Linked DNA regions of Sediminicoccus rosea. Each later gene encodes a partner of the first gene's protein in a complex. Links are inferred from orthologs where the notes say so. Each region holds a gene or a part of one and is shown on either strand. Other genes may lie near its edges. The genes, in order: ccmB and R9Z33_RS24555.

Region 1 (8,954 bases):
TCGGCGGCGACCGATTCGAGCCAGGCGCGGCGCGGCTCCGCCTGCTCCACCAACAGGGCGGATCCGATCTTCACGACGATGCGACGGGCGGTGTTCAGGGGCGACATGGCGCGTTTCTCTGCGGCTTTTGCGGCGGTGCGTCCAGCCTCCCCGCGGCAGGGCGAAATCCCCTCGACACAACCGGGGCGTGTTCGCATCATCCGGCATGCGCGCTTTCCTGCCCATCGCCCTCCTCGCCCTGGCCGGCTGCACCAGCGATTCGACCTTCGGCGGGTTCCTGCCGGGCGGCGAGCCAGACCGCCTGGCCATCGCCGAGATCGAGAGCGCCGAGGCGGAGGAGAGCGGCGAGGTGCTGCGCCTCGCGCTCGGCCGGCGGCGCGCCAGCGCGGTGCTGATCCAGCAGCAAGGCACGCGGCGCATGTGGCGCGCGCCCGGCGGCGTGGTGGTGGCAACGGATGGCGCGCGCGTGGTCGGGACCGCCGGCCTGCCGCAGATGGTGATGGCCACCCGCTTCGACGGCCCCGACCCGCTGACCGACCCGCGCGCGCTGCTGACGCGCACGGCGGAAACCCGGCGCCTCGTGGATGTCTCCGGCGCCTCGCGCGACCCCGCCAGCATGCGCTTCGGCCTCTCCTTCGATTGCCGGCTGCGCGCGGCCGAGACGGAGGATGGCTACATCCTGGTGGAGGAGCGCTGCCGCGTCCCCGGTCTCTCGCCCGTGGTGAACCGCTTCTGGGCCGAGCGCGAGAGCGGCGCCGTGGGCTATGCCGAGCAGTGGATCGGCCCCGGGATCGGCCCCCTCGCGCTCGACTTCCAGCCAGCCGAATGATCGCGCTTTTTTCGCACGCCGGTTTCCGGTAAAATCATCCGGCTGCCTCGGGGGAGGCGGCTTTGGGGGTTTCTACAGGTGACGAGCGTCTTCCACGCCAGCCGTCGGCGCTGGTTGGGGCTGATCGCGCTATCCGCGCTGGCGGGTTGCGGCACTTCGCGCGCGCCCACGCCCTCGGGCGTGCCGGGGATGGGCCCGGACATGCAGCTCTCCTGCGTGCCCTATGCGCGCGCGCGCTCAGGCATCGAGCTGCGTGGCGATGCCTGGCAATGGTGGGATGCGGCGGCCGGGCGCTACACCCGCGCGCGGCGCCCCTCGCCGGGCAGCGTCATCGTGCTGGCGCGCACCCGCCGCCTGCCGACGGGCCATGTGGCCGTCGTCTCGCGCGTCGTCTCCGCGCGGGAGATCCGGGTGGACCATGCGAACTGGGCGAGCGGTGCCGCGCGCGGGCGCATCGCGCAGGACCAGCCGGTGATCGACGTCTCGCCCGGCAATGACTGGACGCAGATCCGCGTCTGGTATCCGCGCATCAACGACTACGGGAACACCGTCTTCGCGGCGCACGGCTTCATCCTGCCGCGGATGCAGATGGCCGCGCGGTAAGGCCGCGCGGCCACCGGCCAGGGCGCGATCAGGCGGCCTTGGCCATCTCGCGCAGCACGTAGTTCAGGATGCCGCCATTGCGGTAGTATTCCACCTCGTCGGCGGTATCCACGCGGCACAGCACCTGCGTCTTCACCACGCTGCCATCGGCGCGGGTGATCACCACGTCCAGCATCATCCGCGGCTTCAGGTTCTCGATGCCGAGGATGTCCACCTTCTCATCGCCCTTGAGGCCGAGCGTCTGGCGGTTCTCGCCCTCCTTGAAGACGAGCGGCAGCACGCCCATGCCCACCAGGTTCGAGCGGTGGATGCGCTCGAAGCTCTCGGCGATCACGGCCTTCACGCCCAGCAGGAAGGTGCCCTTGGCCGCCCAGTCGCGGGAGGAGCCGGTGCCGTATTCCTTGCCGCCGAAGACCACGAGCGGAACGCCCTCCTCCTTGTAGCGCATCGCCACGTCATAGATCGGCGCGACATCGCCCGAGGGGTAGTGCTTGCTGATGCCGCCCTCGATGCCGGGCACCATCTCGTTCTTGATGCGGATATTGGCGAAGGTTCCGCGCATCATGACCTGGTGGTTGCCGCGGCGGGCGCCGTAGCTGTTGAAGTCGGCCGGGCGGACCTGGTGCTCCAGCAGATATTCGCCGGCCGGGCTGGTCTTGCGGATGTTGCCCGCGGGCGAGATGTGGTCCGTCGTGATGCTGTCACCCAGCAGGCCCAGCACCCGCGCGCCCTGCACGGAGGCGAGCGGCTTCACATCCATGGTCATGCCCTCGAAATAGGGCGGGTTCTGCACGTAGGTGGAGCCGGCATTCCAGCGATAGGTGTCGCTGCCCGCATCCACCTTGATGGCCTGCCACTGCTTCGGACCCTTGAACACGTCCGAGTAGCGGGACATGAACATCTTGCGCGTCAGCACCTCATGGACGGTGGCGTTCACCTCTTCCTGGGTGGGCCAGATGTCGGCCAGCATGACGGGCTTGCCGTCGCTGCCGATGCCGATCGGATCCTTGCCCATGTCGAGCTTCACCGTGCCGGCCAGCGCATAGGCGACGACCAGCGGCGGCGAGGCGAGGTAGTTCGCGCGCACATTGGCGTGCACGCGGCCCTCGAAGTTGCGGTTGCCCGAGAGCACGCCGGCGACCACCAGCTTGTTCTCCTCGATGGCGTCCACCATCGCATCCGGCAGCGGGCCGGAATTGCCGATGCAGGTGGTGCAGCCATAGCCCACCGTCTGGAAGCCGATGGCGTCCAGGTCGGCCGAGAGGCCGGCGGCGTCCAGGTAATCCGTCACCACCTGGCTGCCGGGGGCGAGCGAGGTCTTCACCCAGGGCTTCGGCTTCAGGCCCTTGGCGCGCGCCTTACGTGCCACGAGCCCGGCGGCGACCAGCACATAGGGGTTCGAGGTGTTGGTGCAGGAGGTGATGGCGGCGATCACCACATCGCCATGGCCGAGGTCGAAATTCGCGTCGGCCACCTTCACGCGCTTGTTCGCCTCGTCGCCCGGCACGCCCATGGCGCCGGCGGCGAGGTCCTTGGCGAAGGAGGCGCCGACATTGACCAGCGCCACGCGGTCCTGCGGGCGCTTCGGGCCGGCCATCGAAGGCTCGACGGTGGAGAGGTCGAGCTCGAGCGTGTCGGTGAAGACGGGGTCGGGCGTGTTCTCGTCGCGGAACATGCCCTGCGCCTTGCAGTATTCGCGCACCAGCTTGATGCGGTGCTCGTCACGGCCCGAGAGCGTGAGGTAGCTCAGCGTCATCTCGTCCACGGGGAAGAAGCCGCAGGTGGCGCCGTATTCGGGGGCCATGTTCGCGATGGTCGCGCGGTCGGCCAGCGGCATATGCGCGAGGCCGGGGCCGAAGAATTCGACGAACTTGCCGACCACGCCCTTCTTGCGGAGCATCTGGGTCACGGTCAGCACCATGTCGGTGGCGGTCACGCCTTCCTTGAGCTTGCCGGAGAGCTTGAAGCCGATCACGTCGGGGATGAGCATGGCGATGGGCTGGCCGAGCATCGCGGCCTCGGCTTCGATGCCGCCGACACCCCAGCCCAGCACGCCCAGACCGTTGATCATCGTCGTGTGGCTGTCCGTGCCGTAGCAGCTGTCGGGATAGACATAGGTCTCGCCCGCCACGCTGTTGGTCCAGACGACCTGGCCCAGATATTCCAGGTTCACCTGGTGGCAGATGCCGGTGCCGGGCGGGACCACGCGGAAATTGTTGAAGGCCTCCTGGCCCCAGCGCAGGAACTCGTACCGCTCGCCATTGCGCTCGAACTCGATGTCCACGTTCTTCTGCAGCGCGCTGGCGCTGCCCGAGACGTCCACCATGACCGAGTGGTCGATCACGAGGTCCACGGGGACCAGCGGGTTCACCTTGCGCGGGTCACCGCCCAGGTTCAGCAGCGCGTCGCGCATGGCGGCGAGGTCCACCACGGCGGGGACGCCGGTGAAGTCCTGCAGCAGGATGCGGGCCGGCTTGAACGGGACTTCCTTTTCGGAATGGCCGGCCTGCACCCATTCGGCGATCGCCTTCGCGTCATCCACCGTGTAGCTGCGGCCATTCTCGAAGCGCAGCACGTTCTCGAGCAGCACCTTCAGCGAGAAGGGCAGGCGCGAGATGTCGCCGATCTGCTTGGCCGCTTCAGGCAGGCTGAAGTAGTGGTAGGTCTTGCCATCCACGGAGAGCTGGCGCGCCGTCTTCAGGGTGTCGGTCCCGTTCATGATTTTCTTCCTCACTCTTGCGCCGCGCTTTTAAGCATGGCCTTGTGGAGAGGTCCATGGAGGCCGCCCTGCTCGAAGCGCGAGAATTGGCCTGTTGGCGGTCGGAACGCCTTGTCTTCGCCGGCCTGTCCTTCGCGGTTTCCCCAGGCGAGGCCCTGCTGCTGACCGGCGCCAATGGCGCGGGCAAATCCTCCCTGCTGCGGCTGCTCGCGGGGTTGATTCCGGCGGCGGAAGGAAGCCTGGCCTGGGATGGCGCCGATTGTCTGGCGGACCTGCCGGCGCATGGCGCGCGCACGCGCTACATCGGCCACCAGGATGCGCTGAAGCCCGCGCTGACGGCGCGCGAGAACCTCTCCTTCTTCGCGCGCCTCTGGGGCGGCGAGGTGGCGGCGGCGCTGGAGGCGCTGGACCTCACGCCGCTGGCCGAGCTGCCGGCGCGGGTGCTCTCCTCCGGCCAGAAGCGGCGGCTGGCGCTGGCGCGGCTGGCCCTGGCGCCCGCCCGGCTCTGGCTGCTGGACGAGCCCTCGGTCGGGCTGGACGCGGCCTCGGTCGCGCGCCTCGGGCCGCTCTTCGCCGCGCATCGCGCCGCGGGCGGCATGATCCTGGCGGCGACTCACCTGCCCCTGCCGCTGCCCGACGCACGGGAGCTCCGGCTGTGATCGCGCTGTTGCTCCGCGAGCTGCGCCTCGCCATCCGCCACCCGGCCGATACGCTCTCGGCCGTGATGTTCTTCGTACTGGTGGCGGCGATGTTCCCCTTCGGCGTCGGCCCCTCGCCCGAGCTGCTGGCCCGCCTCGCTCCCGGCGTGCTGCTGGCGGCCGCCCTGCTCGCGGCGCTGCTGCCGCTCGACCGGCTGTTCGGCGCGGAGGCGGAGGATGGCTCGCTCGACCAGCTCCTGCTCTCGGGCCTGCATCCGGCGGGCATCGCGGCGGTGAAGGCGCTGGGGCACTGGATCACCACGGGCATCCCCCTGGTGCTGGCCACGCCGCTGGCGGCCGCGCTGCTCAACCTGCCGACCGAGGCCTGGCCCGCCGCGATGCTGGCGCTCGGCCTCGCCTCGGCCATCCTCTCGGTCTTCGGCGCGGCGGGCGCGGCGCTGACGCTGGGTGCCAGGCGCGGCGGCGTACTGCTGCCGCTGCTGGTCCTGCCGCTTTCCATCCCCGCGGTGATCTTCGGCGCGGCGGCCATCGAGGCGGCGGCGAGCGGCCTGCCGCCCCGCCCCTACCTGCTGCTGGAAGCCGCGATCCTGGCGCTGGCGGCCCCGCTCGCGCCGCTCGCCGCCGGGGCGGCGCTGCGCGGCGATTGAGGCCAGGCCGCGCTTAGGCGGCGGTTAACCTTCATCCCATAGGACGGGAACGTTCTCAGTTGGATGGAGCGATCCCATGCGCCGCATTCTGGCCCTCTCGGCCTTCGCCTGCCTTCTCGCCGGCCCCGCCCTGGGCGCGAGCACCCTGTGCGGGGGCCGCGTGGAGGTGCTGGCCGTCAGCCCGAAATGGCATGAGCACGCGCCGGGCCGCGCCGCGACGGGCATCAGCGTGGCCGTCGCCAATCGCACCGGCGAGGCGATCCTGCTGCAGCCCGTGCTGATGACGGGCGGCGGGCGGCCGCAGATGGGCCTGCCGCTGATGCTGGTGCGCCAGGGCCAGACGGTCTTCGCGCTCCGCCTGCCGGAGGAGCAATCCGCCGGCCTGCCGCCCGAGACGCTGCTGCGCGGCCTCGGCGCCTCGTGCCGCATGGGTTGAGGCCGCCCGGAAACAGGGCCCCCGGCGGGGCCAATGGGGGGGATCACCCCGCCGGGGTTGCCGCCGCGCCTGGGATGGGGAAGTGGCGCGACGACCTGCTCGGACGAGCCGCCTTGCGGCTACTCATCCCGAGGAGGGGTGGCCGGCCGGACTCAGGCGCCCGAGCGGTGCAGGACCCGGCAGGTGACCGTGGTGCCGGCGGCCAGGTCATGCGGCACGTTCAGCCCGCCGGTGCCCGAGGGATTGGCCAGCGTCGCCACGCCGATCTGGATCGGCTGCGAGGTGCCCCAGGGGCCGAGGCGGCGGCCATGCGGGCCACCACCGCCGGGGATCACGATGTTCCGCGTGTCGCGGAAGGTCACCTCGATCTGCAGCGACTGCTCGACCATGCTCTGGATGATCACGAAGTAGGAGACGGTGCTGCGCGTCGGGGTGGCGTGGGTCGTGCTGTAGAAGCTCGCCGCCTGGACCATGCCGTTGCAGTAGGAGTTGCCCTGGGCCGAAGCCTCGCCGAGGGGCAGGATGCCGATCGCGGCGGCGGCCAGGCCGGTGAACAGGTGCTTTCTCATCTCAGTCGCTCCTTCGGGTCCGTCTCGGTGGGCGGGACCGCCGCTCCGATGAACGCAAGCTAGGCCGCATTCGGGGGCGCGGCCAATCTGTTCCGGCGACGCCACCCATCGGCGCCGCCTATCGGCCCGGCGCCCTTGCGGGGCGGTTGCGTTCTATTTATGTTCCATCGCATGGCCAAGGACCGCACCCGCTTCACCTGCCAATCCTGCGGCGCAACGCACCCAAAGTGGCAGGGCCGTTGCGATGGCTGCGGCGAATGGAACACCCTGGTCGAGGAGAGCACGGCCCCCCGCGCGCCGGGGCCCGCCGGCAAGGCCCCGCCCGGGCGGGGCATCAGCTTCGTCGGCCTCGCGGGGGAGAGCGCCCCGCCGCCCCGACACCTGACGGGCATCGCCGAGCTGGACCGCGTGCTGGGCGGCGGCTTCGTCCCGGCCTCCGCGGTGCTGGTGGGCGGCGATCCGGGCATCGGCAAATCCACCATCCTGCTCCAGGCCGCCGCACGCATGGCGATGGCGGGCAAGCGCGTGCTCTATATCTCGGGCGAGGAGGCGGTGGCCCAGGTGCGGATGCGCGCGCGCCGCCTGGGCCTGGCCGAGGCCCCCATGGCGCTCGCCGCCGCCTCCGCCCTGCGCGACATCCTGGCAAGCCTGGAGGCCGAGACGGAGGCGACCCTCGTCGTCATCGATTCGATCCAGACCATGTGGCTGGACGCGCTGGATTCGGCGCCCGGCACCGTGGCGCAGGTGCGGACCTGCGCGGCGGAGCTGATCCGCTGCGCCAAGGCGCGCGGCTTCGCGCTGGTGCTGGTGGGGCACGTCACGAAGGAGGGGACGCTGGCCGGCCCCCGCGTGCTGGAGCACATGGTGGACGCCACGCTCTATTTCGAAGGCGACCGTGGCCACCAGTTCCGCATCCTGCGGGCCACCAAGAACCGCTTCGGCGCGACCGACGAGATCGGCGTTTTTGAAATGACCGAGGGCGGCCTGGTCGAGGTCACCAACCCCTCGGCGCTCTTCCTGGCCGAGCGGCGGGGCAACATCTCGGGCTCGGCCGTCTTCGCCGGGCTGGAGGGCACGCGGCCGGTGCTGGTGGAGGTGCAGGCGCTGCTCTCGCCCAGCAATGGCGGCTCCCCCCGCCGGCAGGTGGTGGGCTGGGAGGGCGGGCGGCTCTCCATGCTGCTGGCCGTGCTGGAGGCCCGCGCCGGGCTCAGCTTCGGGCAATCCGACGTCTATCTGAACATCGCGGGCGGCCTGCGGATCAATGAGCCGGCGGCGGACCTGGCCGTGGCGGCGGCACTCACCTCCGCCATCACCGACCGGCCGACCGACCCCGACGCCGTGTATTTCGGCGAGGTCGGCCTTTCGGGCGAGATCCGGCAGGTCTCCCAGGCGGAGCAGCGCCTGCGCGAGGCGCAGAAGCTCGGCTTCTCCGCCGCGGTGCTGCCGCGGAGGGTCGCGCGCGGCAACAAGCCGCCCGCCGCCATCGAGGGCCTGCGCCTGACCGAGGTGGGCCACCTGGCCGATCTGGTGGCCCCCTTCGCCGCCGGGACGCTGAAGCGGACGCGCGAATGACCCCAAGGTGACAGGAATCGCTGCCCCCGCTACATGGCAGCGCAGCATGACCTGGGCGGATGGCATCCTTCTCCTCGTGATGGTGGCCTCCGCCATCCTGTCCTTCCTGCGCGGCTTCGTGCGGGAGTTCCTGGGCATCGCCGCCTGGATCGGCGCGGCTTTGGCCGGCTTCGCACTGCTCGACCACATCAAGCCCCTCATGGAAGGGACGATCGAGCCCGACTGGCTGGCCGATGGCGTGGCGGTAGGCGGCGTCTTCCTGGTGGTGCTGGTGGTGCTGAAGCTGCTCATCCACGCATTGGCGGGCAGCGTGCAGCGCAGCCCTCTGGGGGGTGTGGATCGTTCCCTGGGCGCCATATTCGGTCTGGCGCGTGGCGCCTTCATCGCGGTCCTGGCCTATGTGCTCGCGGGGCTCTTCGTCCCCGCCATCGAGCGCTGGCCCGAACCCGTGCAGGAGGCCCGGGCGCTGCCCTATGTGGTGGATGGGGCCCGGTGGGTTGTCGGCCTGATGCCGGAGGAGTATCGCCCCCGCATCGCTGCACCGCCGGAACGCCGCGTGCCCACGCAGGAGGACCTGATGCGTCCGCCTGCCCGAAACCGAAGCTGAAGGTCACTCCCATGCCCCTTCCCGCCGCAGCCGCCCCTGGGTTTGGCCTCCCGGGTGATGACGACAAGTTCCATGAGGAATGCGGGGTCTTCGGGATCTGGCGGCACAAGGACGCGGCGGCGCTCACCGCCCTCGGCCTGCACGCCTTGCAGCATCGCGGGCAGGAGGCCTCGGGCATCGTCACGCTGGATGACGCGGGCATGTTCCATTCCCACAAGGGCCTCGGCCTGGTGGGCGACATCTTCGGCGATGCCAAGGTGATGGCCGGCCTGCCCGGCCGCGCCGCCATCGGCCACAATCGCTACGCGACGAC
Region 2 (8,758 bases), 4.8 Mb from region 1 along the record:
GATGAACCCCAATGACGCGCTGTTCGACGGCATCAACCGTGGCGACATCGCCACGGTGCGCGATGCCGTGGCGCGCGGCGCCGATGTGAACGCGCGGAACGCGCTGGGCCTGACGGCCGTGGACTCCGCCATCGACCAGGGCCGGCCGGAGATCATGTTCTACGTGCTCTCGGTGCGCGGCACGGCCGGCTACGCGCCGCCCCCGCCCGACACCATCCCGCTGCGCGGCCCGCCGGTCCGTACCCGCACCCCGCCGCCGACCCGTGAAGCGCGCGAGGCACCGGTCCAGGCGGCGAACGCGACGCCGCGCCTGCCGCAGCTCTGGCAGGCCAATGGCGGCGCACCGCAGCCCTCGATCGGGTTCCTCGGCTTCGATGCTGGCACGCCGGCCGGCGCGCGGCCGCCCCATGCGGAGCGGCGCGGGCGGTAAGGCCCGCGCCTAGACCACCTTCTCGGTGATGGTCTGCGGCACCGGCACGGTCGCCGCGAAAGACGGGCGCGCCTCCAGCCGCGCGCTCATCGCCGCGAGGCTGGGGTATTGGCCGGCCCAGTCGAATTCCGGAAAGCGCACAGCGAGGTAGCGCAGCGCCGTGCCGGCCGCGATGTCGGCCAGGCCGAAGCGGCCGCCCACGAGGAAGCCATCGCCCGCGCGCTCGGCCAGGGCGCGCACGCCACCCTCCACCTTGCGGCGCTGGCGCGCGATCCATTCCGCACTCGGCTCCTGGCGCAGCCGCTCGAAGAAGAGCAGCACCACGGCGTCACAGACACCATCGGCGATGACCTCGACCTGGCGCGCGGCGAGGATCTGCTCGGCATCATCGGGCAGCAGTCGCGGCGTGGGGTGCTTCACCTCCAGCCATTCCAGGATGAAGCGGCTCTCATAGATGCCGGTGCCGTCGGGCTGCACCAGCACGGGCAGTTTTTCCAACGGGTTGTAGGCCGGCGTCGCGGTGGTGCCGTGCCAGGGCACCTCGGTCTGGAGCGTGAAGGGAATGCCCTTCTCGATCAGCGCGATGCGCACCTTGCGGGCATAGGGCGAGGGGGTGGCGCTGATCAGCGTGTACATGCGCGGCTCCGCGAGGGCAGGACGGGCGGGGGAGGCCCCCGCCCGACAGGGGGCTCAGTTCAGATAGGCGCCGGTGGCCTGCACCACCTCGCCCCAGGCGGCACGCTCGCGGCGCTGCAGCTCGGCCAGCGCCTCGGGCGTCGAGGGCTCGGGCACGGCGCCCTGCAGGCGCAGCACCTCGATGAATTGCGGCTGGCGCATCGCCTCGTGCACCGCCTGGTTCAGGCGGGTGATGACCGGCGCGGGCGTGCGGGCCGGCGCGTAGATCGCCTTCCACAGCCCCGCATCCAGCGTGCCGCCGAGTTCAAGGATGGTCGGCGCATCGGGGTAGAGCGGCACGCGCTGCTTGGCGGCGACCGCCAGCACGCGGAGCTGCCCGGCGCGCCAGGCGCCCTCGGCGCCGCCAGCCGGCAGCGCCATGCAATCCACCTGGCTCGCGATGATCGCCTGCATGCCCGGCGCCTGGCCGGTGAAGGGCACATGCAGCATCTCCACCTGCTGCTGGCGCAGCACGCGCTCCATCGCGAGGTGCGAGGTGGAGGCGACGCCCCAGCTGGCGAAGCTGATCACGCCCGGGCGTGCCTTGCCGGCCGCCATCAGCGCGCGGAAGTCGCGGATATTGGGCTGCGAGGGGCCGCTGATGAAGGCGAAGGGCACGTTCGCGACGAAGCTGATCGGCGCGAAATCGCGGTCCGGGTCGTATTGCAGGGCGCGCATCGCCGTCGGCAGGATGGCCTGGGTGTCCACAATGCCCATCCAGAGCGTGTGGCCATCGGGCGCGGAACGCGCGGCGGCCGTGCCGCCCACGCTGCCGCCCGCGCCGACGCGGTTCTCGACGACGACGGAAACGCCGAGGATGGGCGTCAGCGCCTGCGCCATGGCGCGGCTCACCACGTCATTCAGGCCGCCGGGCGGGAAGCCCGAGATGATGCGGATCGTGCGATCCGGGAAGGCCAGGGCGGGGCTGGCCAGGGCCACGGCGGCGCCGGTGCCGAGCAGGGCGCGGCGGGTGATGTTCGACATGCAGGGGATTCCCTCTCTAGGGGACTGAAATTTCCTCGAGCCGCAAACTAGCGCGCCCATTCGTCCGGTCAAACCCCCGCCATGCGCTGAGAGGCTGCTCCACGTCTTTGGTGCCTGCACCAGAGACGCTCAGGCCCTAGATCCCTGCATCCGGCGGGACGCGCACCTCGCCCTCGACCAGCCGCACCTCCACCGCCTCCAGCACATCGCCCATGCAGGGGCCGGAAACGCATTCGCCATCCTCGATGCGGAAGCGTGCGCCATGCGCGGCGCAGACGATCATCTCCCGCTTGCGATCCAGAAATCGGTCAGGCACGGGCTCCAGCGGCAGGCCGATATGCGGGCAGGAATTCACATAGACCAGCACGCGCGCCCCGCGGCGGATGGCGAAGAGGCCGGTGAAGCCGCCGGGTGGCGCGGGAAAGCCGCGCGCCTCGCCATCCGGGATGTCCTCGACGCGGCAGAGGACGCGCCAATCAGCCGCGTCACTCATGCCGAGCGCCGCGTGACATGCAGCACGATGATGGCGTGCAGCGCGAGGATGAAGAGCAGCGCGCCCAGGTGCTCCACCACACCCACGCCCGGCTGGCCGGAGACGAGGATGAGGGTGACGAGGCCCGCCGGCAGGAAGAGCAGAACGGCCGTGACCAGCCCCGGATTGTAGAGCTTCAGCTTCACCGCTGCCGCCACATGGGTGGCCGCGTTCACCACCATGAGATAGGCGGCGGCCAGCCCCCAGCCGGGGTGATGCGTGGCCGCCAGCAGTAGCGCCAGCGCGTTCACCATCCAGACGCCGCCGATGTTGATGACGGCGACGGCGGCCGGCGTCAGCGCCTCGGCGCCACCGGCCAGGCGCGCATTCACGAAGTGGCGGAAGCGGTCGCCCACATGCTCTTCCAGCTGGTGCATCATGTAGAGTGGCTGCGCGAGAAAGACCCAGAGCAGCCAGGGCGGCATCACCGTCTGCTGCACCGGCGCCAGCGCCAGCAGCAGGGGCGCGCCGGTCAGCGCGCCGATCAGCCAGTGGTCGCGCAATGCCCGCATCATGCGCCGGCCATCTCCAGGATCACCGCCGCATGCTCGGGCGCGATCGGCATGACCGAAAGGCGCGACTGGCGGATCAGGCCGATGCCCTCCAGCCGCGGCTCGGCCTTGATGGCGGCGAGCGGCACAGGCTGCGGCAGCTTGGAGACGGTCTTCACATCCACGCAGACCCAACGGCCCGTCTCATCCGTCGGGTCGGGATAGGCGGTCCGGACGACTTCGACGATCCCCACCACCTCCTTGCCGATGTTGGAGTGGTAGAAGAAGACGCGGTCCCCAACCTGCATCGCGCGCAGGACATTGGCGGCCTGGGCGTTGCGCACGCCCGTCCAGGGTTCGACGCCATTGGCCACCTGCTGGTCCCAGCCGAAGACATCGGGCTCGGACTTCACGAGGAAGGTGGGCGGGTGGGGCTTGGCTTTCGGCGGGGGCTTGGCCATCGGATTCTTCGCAGCGGCAGGTGGCGTTCCCGCCAAGGCTTCGCATATCTGGCGCGACCTCGCCAATGGGGCGCAAATCATTGCGCGAGGATAACTTTCGGCTGGCGGATGCATCGCGCGGGACGCTTCAATCCCGGGGCGCATCTGCCTATGGTGGTGACGTGGAAAACGCTGCTCCAAACCCGCGGTCTTCAGGCTCGCTGCATCGCTTCGCCAATCCGGGCCGCTTCCTGCGGCTGACCGAGAGCTGGCTGCCCTGGCTTTCGGGTGCGGCGCTGGTCGTGCTCGGCATCGGGATCGTCTGGGGTCTCTGGCTCGCGCCGCGCGACTGGCAGCAGGGCGAGACCGTGCGGATCATGTTCGTCCATGTGCCGATGGCCTGGCTGGCCATGGGGGGATACATGGGCCTCGCCATCCTCTCCATCATGTCGCTGATCTGGCGCCACCCGCTGGCCGACCTCACGGCGCGGGAGCTTTCGCCGATCGGCGCCGCCGTCACCGCGCTCTGCCTGCTCACCGGCAGCCTCTGGGGCAAGCCGATGTGGGGCACCTGGTGGGTCTGGGATGCGCGGCTGACGTCGGTGCTGGTGCTGTTCTTCCTCTGGCTCGGCCATGCCGCGCTGGTGCGCGCCTTCGACGACCCGGAGCGCGGCGCGCGCATGGGCGCGATCCTCGCGCTCGTCGGCGTGGTGAACGTGCCCATCGTCAAGTTCAGCGTGGATTGGTGGAACACGCTGCACCAGCCGGCTTCGGTGACGCGGCTCGACGCGCCGGGCATGCATGTGGACATCCTCTACCCGCTGCTCTGGTGCACGCTCGGCTTCACGCTGGCCTTCATGGCGGTCACGCTGGCCGCGACGCGCGCCGCCGTGATGGAGCGTCGCGTCCGCGCCCTGCAGATGGCCGCCGCGCGGCGCGCGGATGCGAGCCCGGGCCAGATGCGGAGTGTGGAGGCATGAGCGCACACCTCGGGGAATCCAGCCGCAAAACAGCCGGCGCCACCCAACCGGGCGCCTGGCCCAGCGCGCCGGCAACGCGGCGAAGCCAAGGCGGCAGGGTGCGCGCGTCGTGCCGAAGTCGCGCCTCCGGCGGGACGCGCCTGAGGGCGGCAACATGACCCTCTCCACACACTGGCTGCACGTCATCGCGAGCTGGGCCGCCGTTCTGGGCGTCTTCGCCGCGCTCGCCCTCTCCGCACTCGGTCGCCATCGCGCGGCGAAGCGGCAACTCGCCCAGCTGGAACGGCAAAAATGACGCGCAAGAAGCGCCGGCTCTACATCCTCCTGCTTTGCGCCATCGGCCTCGGCAGCGCCACCGCGCTGACGCTGACGGCCTTCCAGGACAATCTCGTCTTCTTCCGCTCGCCGTCCGACATCGTGCGCGAGACGCCGCCACCCGGCCGCGCCTTCCGCCTGGGCGGCCTGGTCGAGGAAGGCAGCGTGCAGCGCCAGGGCGAATACCAGGGCCGCCCGGCGATCCATTTCCGCGTGACCGACGGCGCGCATGCCATCCCCGTCGTCTTCACCGGCGTCCTGCCTGACCTGTTCCGCGAGGGCCAGGGCGTGGTGACGCAGGGCGTGATGGGCGAGGACGGCACTTTCCGCGCGCGCGAGGTGCTGGCCCGCCATGACGAGACCTACATGCCGCCCGAGGTGGCCGATGCGCTGAAGCGTTCCGGCCACTGGAACCCGGCGCAGGGCGCGGCCCCGGCGCCGGCCACCTGGAACACGCTGGATCCCGCGCGCCCCGGCGCGACCGACCCCGCGCGCCCCGGCGCGACCGACCCCGCGCGCCCCGGCGCGACCGACCCCGCGCGCCCCGGCGCGACCGACCCCGCCCGCACCCAACCGCCGAGGAGCGGCTCATGATCCCCGAACTCGGCCATTTCGCGCTGATCCTGGCGGCGATGCTCGCCATCGCGCAGTCCATCCTGCCGCTCTGGGGCGCGCAACGCGGCGATGTGCGGCTGATGGGCTCGGCGGCGCCGCTCGCGGTGGCGGGGCTCATCGCCATCACCATCAGCTTCGCGGCGCTGATCTGGGCCTATGTGACCAACGACATGACGGTGGTGAACGTCGTCGCCAACAGCCACTCGGCCAAGCCGATGCTGTTCAAGGTCACCGGCGTCTGGGGCAATCACGAGGGCTCGCTGATTCTCTGGGTCATGGTGCTGGCCGGCTGCAGCGCCGCGGTCGCGGCCTTCGGGGGCGCCTTGCCCTCGGCCCTGCAGGCCCGCGTGCAGGCTGTGATGGGCATGATCCTGCTCGGCTTCCTCGCCTTCATCATCTTCACCTCCAACCCCTTCGAGCGCATCTGGCCGCCACCGCCCGATGGCCAGGGGCTGAACCCGCTGCTGCAGGATATCGGCCTCGCGATCCATCCGCCGCTGCTCTACATCGGCTATGTCGGCTACGCCGTGACCTTCGCCTTTGCCGTGGCCGCGCTGATCGAGGGCCGCGTGGACGCCGCCTGGGGGCGCTGGGTGCGGCCTTGGTCACTCGCCGCCTGGTCCTTCCTGACCATGGGCATCTCGATCGGCTCCTGGTGGGCCTATTACGAGCTGGGCTGGGGCGGCTACTGGTTCTGGGACCCGGTGGAGAACGCCTCGCTGCTGCCCTGGCTCGCCGGCACGGCGCTGCTGCATTCGGCCATCGTGGTCGAGAAGCGCGAGGCGCTGAAGATCTGGACGGTGCTGCTGGCGCTGCTGGCCTTCGCGCTCTCGCTGCTCGGCACCTTCCTGGTGCGTTCGGGCGTGCTGAACTCGGTCCATTCCTTCGCTTCCGACCCGGCGCGCGGGCTCTTCATCCTCTGCCTGCTCGGCATCTATGTCGCGGGCGCCTTCGCGCTCTTCGCCTGGCGCGCGCCGGCCATGGCGCCAGCCGGCGTCTTCGCGCCGATCTCGCGCGAGGGCGGCATCGTGCTGAACAACCTGCTGCTGTGCTCGATCACAGCGGTGGTCTTCGTCGGAACGCTCTATCCGCTCTTCCTCGACCTGCTGACGGGGCAGATGATCTCGGTCGGCCCGCCCTTCTTCAACGCGGCGACGGCGCCCCTGGCACTCCCGCTGGTGATGGCCATGGCCGTCGGGCCCATGCTGGCCTGGAAGCGCGCGAGCCTCTGGCCCGTGCTGCAACGCCTCTGGTGGGCCGCCTGCGTGGCGCTGCTGGCCTTCATCCTGACGCTGGCGCTGGCCGGCTGGCATGTGCTGAGCGCGCTTGGCTTCGCCTGCGCCTTCTGGCTGCTGGCGGGCGCCGTGGCCGACATCGCGGACCGTGCCGGCGTGGGGCGCACGAGCCTCGGCAATGCCTGGAACCGCGCGCGCAACCTGCCGCGCGCCGCCTGGGGCGCCGCCATCGCCCATGCGGGCGTGGGTGTCACCATCCTCGGCATCTCGGGCATGGGGCTCTCCACCGAGAAGCTGGTCGCGGTGCCGCCCGGCGGCTCCACGACATTTGCCGGCTATGAATGGCGGTTGGAGGGCGTGCGCGATTTCGTCGGCCCCAACTTCACCGCCCGCAAGGCCACCATCACCGTGCTGCGCGACGGCCGCGTGGTGCATGTGATGGAGCCGAGCAAGCGCTACTTCCCGACCGGCCGGATGACGACGACCGAGGCCGCGATCCGCACCTCGCCGGCCGGCGACCTCTACGCCGTTCTTGGCGAGGAGCGGGCCAATGAGGCGGGCGTGAACGAGGCGGTGCTGCGGCTGCACAACAACCCGCTCGCGCCCTGGATCTGGATCGGCGCGGGCATCATGGCCCTCGGCGCCGCCTTCTCGCTGAGCGACCGGCGCATCCGCATCGCCGCCCCCGCAAGGCGGCGGAAGGAGGAGGCGGAGGCGCCGGCATGAGCGATGTGGTGAAACCGGCGCCCAAATCCTCGCGCCGCAAGCTGCTGCTCTTCGCCCCGCTCGGCGTCGCGGCCGCGGCGGGCCTGGGCTTCTGGGCCATGCTGCGCGGCCTGCAGGATGGCAGCTTCAATCCGCGCGGCGTGCCCTCGGCCCTGCTGGGCAAGCCGCCGCCGGAATTCAGCCTGCCCGCGCTCGACAGTTCCGGCCTGCCGGCCCTGGCATCGGGCGATTTCCGGGGACTGCCCGGCCCGGTCGTGGTGAATTTCTGGGCCAGCTGGTGCGCGCCCTGCATCATCGAGCACCCGCATCTCATGGCCTTGCAGCGCCAGGGCGTGCCGGTCTGGGGCGTGAACTACAAGGACCGCCCGCGCGAGGCGCAGGCCTTCCTGACGCGCCACGGCAACCCATTCGCCCGCCTCGGCGTGGACGAGCCGGGCCGGGTCTCGATTGACTGGGGCGTCTATGGCGTGCCCGAGACCTACATCCTGGATCGCGGCGGCATCATCCGCTGGCGCTTCGCAGGGCCCCTGACGCCCGAACTCATGGCGCAGGACGTACTGCCTCTCCTCCGGCGGCTTGCCGGATGAGATTTTTTGACGCCCTCAGGCGCCGGGCGCGCGCTCCGCGCGCTTGGCTTCGCCGCGCGGCGGGCGCGCTTGGCCATGCCTCCGGTTGGGCGGCGCCGGCCGCTGTGCGGCCGGATTCTCATTTGGCTGGCCCGTTGCTGCTGGCGTTCGCGCTGCTGTCGGCCGCCCCCGCCTTCGCCCAGATCGGTGACACCACCTACCGCCTGCGCGACCCCGCGCAGGAGCAGCGCGCGCGCGAGATCGGCAAGGAGCTGCGCTGCCTCGTCTGCCAGAACCAGTCCATCGAGGACAGCGACGCCTCCCTCGCGCGGGACCTCCGCCGCATCGTGCGCGAGCAGGTGGAGCAGGGCGCGACCGACGAGCAGGTGATGCGCTTCGTGCACGAGCGCTACGGCGATTTCGTGCTGCTGCGCCCCCCCTTCCGCTGGAGCACGCTGCTGCTCTGGGCCACCCCGGCCCTTGCCCTGCTGGGCGGGCTCTTCGCCATTTGGCGCGCGCGCCGGCATGCGAACCCGACCGGCATCGGGCCGACCGAATTGACCGAGGCCGAGCGCCAGCGACTCGCCGCATTGCAAGGTGAACCGAAGGCGTGATGTGGTTGGCTCTGGGCCTGGTGGCCGCGCTCATTCTCTCGCCGCTCGCCTATGCGGTGCTGCGCCCGCCCCGCCCGCGCGGCCGGGGCGAGGCCGACATGGCGCTGTTCCACGCGCAACTCGCCGAACTCGAGGCCCAGCGCGCCGAAGGTCGC

The links.
Region 2: the proteins of ccmB (region 1) and R9Z33_RS24555 are in contact, whole or in part, in a solved structure (PDB 8CE8), measured with the Escherichia coli proteins. The link is inferred for Sediminicoccus rosea from one-to-one orthologs.

What each region holds. Positions count from the first base shown.
Region 1 is NZ_CP137852.1:307,273-316,226, reverse strand. The notes cover bases 3,678-6,631. They hold ccmB (heme exporter protein CcmB), read left to right. Parts: upstream 3,678-4,806; coding sequence 4,807-5,457; downstream 5,458-6,631. Other genes in these bases: R9Z33_RS01465 (hypothetical protein), read right to left, coding at 6,046-6,462; R9Z33_RS01470 (hypothetical protein), read left to right, coding at 5,534-5,893; ccmA (heme ABC exporter ATP-binding protein CcmA), read left to right, coding at 4,208-4,810; acnA (aconitate hydratase AcnA), read right to left, coding at 3,678-4,151. Outside these bases: proB (glutamate 5-kinase), read right to left, coding at 1-107; R9Z33_RS01495 (YjbF family lipoprotein), read left to right, coding at 206-829; R9Z33_RS01490 (CHAP domain-containing protein), read left to right, coding at 908-1,432; more of acnA, read right to left, coding at 1,461-3,677; DNA repair protein RadA, read left to right, coding at 6,634-8,034; R9Z33_RS01455 (CvpA family protein), read left to right, coding at 8,081-8,641; purF (amidophosphoribosyltransferase), read left to right, coding at 8,653-8,954. UniProt on the Escherichia coli protein: Required for the export of heme to the periplasm for the biogenesis of c-type cytochromes.
Region 2 is NZ_CP137852.1:5,091,132-5,099,889, forward strand. The notes cover bases 2,876-5,633. They hold R9Z33_RS24555 (heme ABC transporter permease), read left to right. Parts: upstream 2,876-3,734; coding sequence 3,735-4,532; downstream 4,533-5,633. Other genes in these bases: R9Z33_RS24545 (HXXEE domain-containing protein), read right to left, coding at 2,876-3,136; R9Z33_RS24550 (EVE domain-containing protein), read right to left, coding at 3,133-3,573; ccmD (heme exporter protein CcmD), read left to right, coding at 4,687-4,827; R9Z33_RS24570 (heme lyase CcmF/NrfE family subunit), read left to right, coding at 5,438-5,633. Also shown: R9Z33_RS24525 (ankyrin repeat domain-containing protein), read left to right, coding at 1-430; R9Z33_RS24530 (glutathione S-transferase family protein), read right to left, coding at 440-1,066; R9Z33_RS24535 (Bug family tripartite tricarboxylate transporter substrate binding protein), read right to left, coding at 1,121-2,089; R9Z33_RS24540 (Rieske (2Fe-2S) protein), read right to left, coding at 2,226-2,582; more of R9Z33_RS24545, read right to left, coding at 2,579-2,875; more of R9Z33_RS24570, read left to right, coding at 5,634-7,423; R9Z33_RS24575 (DsbE family thiol:disulfide interchange protein), read left to right, coding at 7,420-8,010; R9Z33_RS24580 (cytochrome c-type biogenesis protein), read left to right, coding at 8,145-8,603; c-type cytochrome biogenesis protein CcmI, read left to right, coding at 8,603-8,758. UniProt on the Escherichia coli protein: Required for the export of heme to the periplasm for the biogenesis of c-type cytochromes.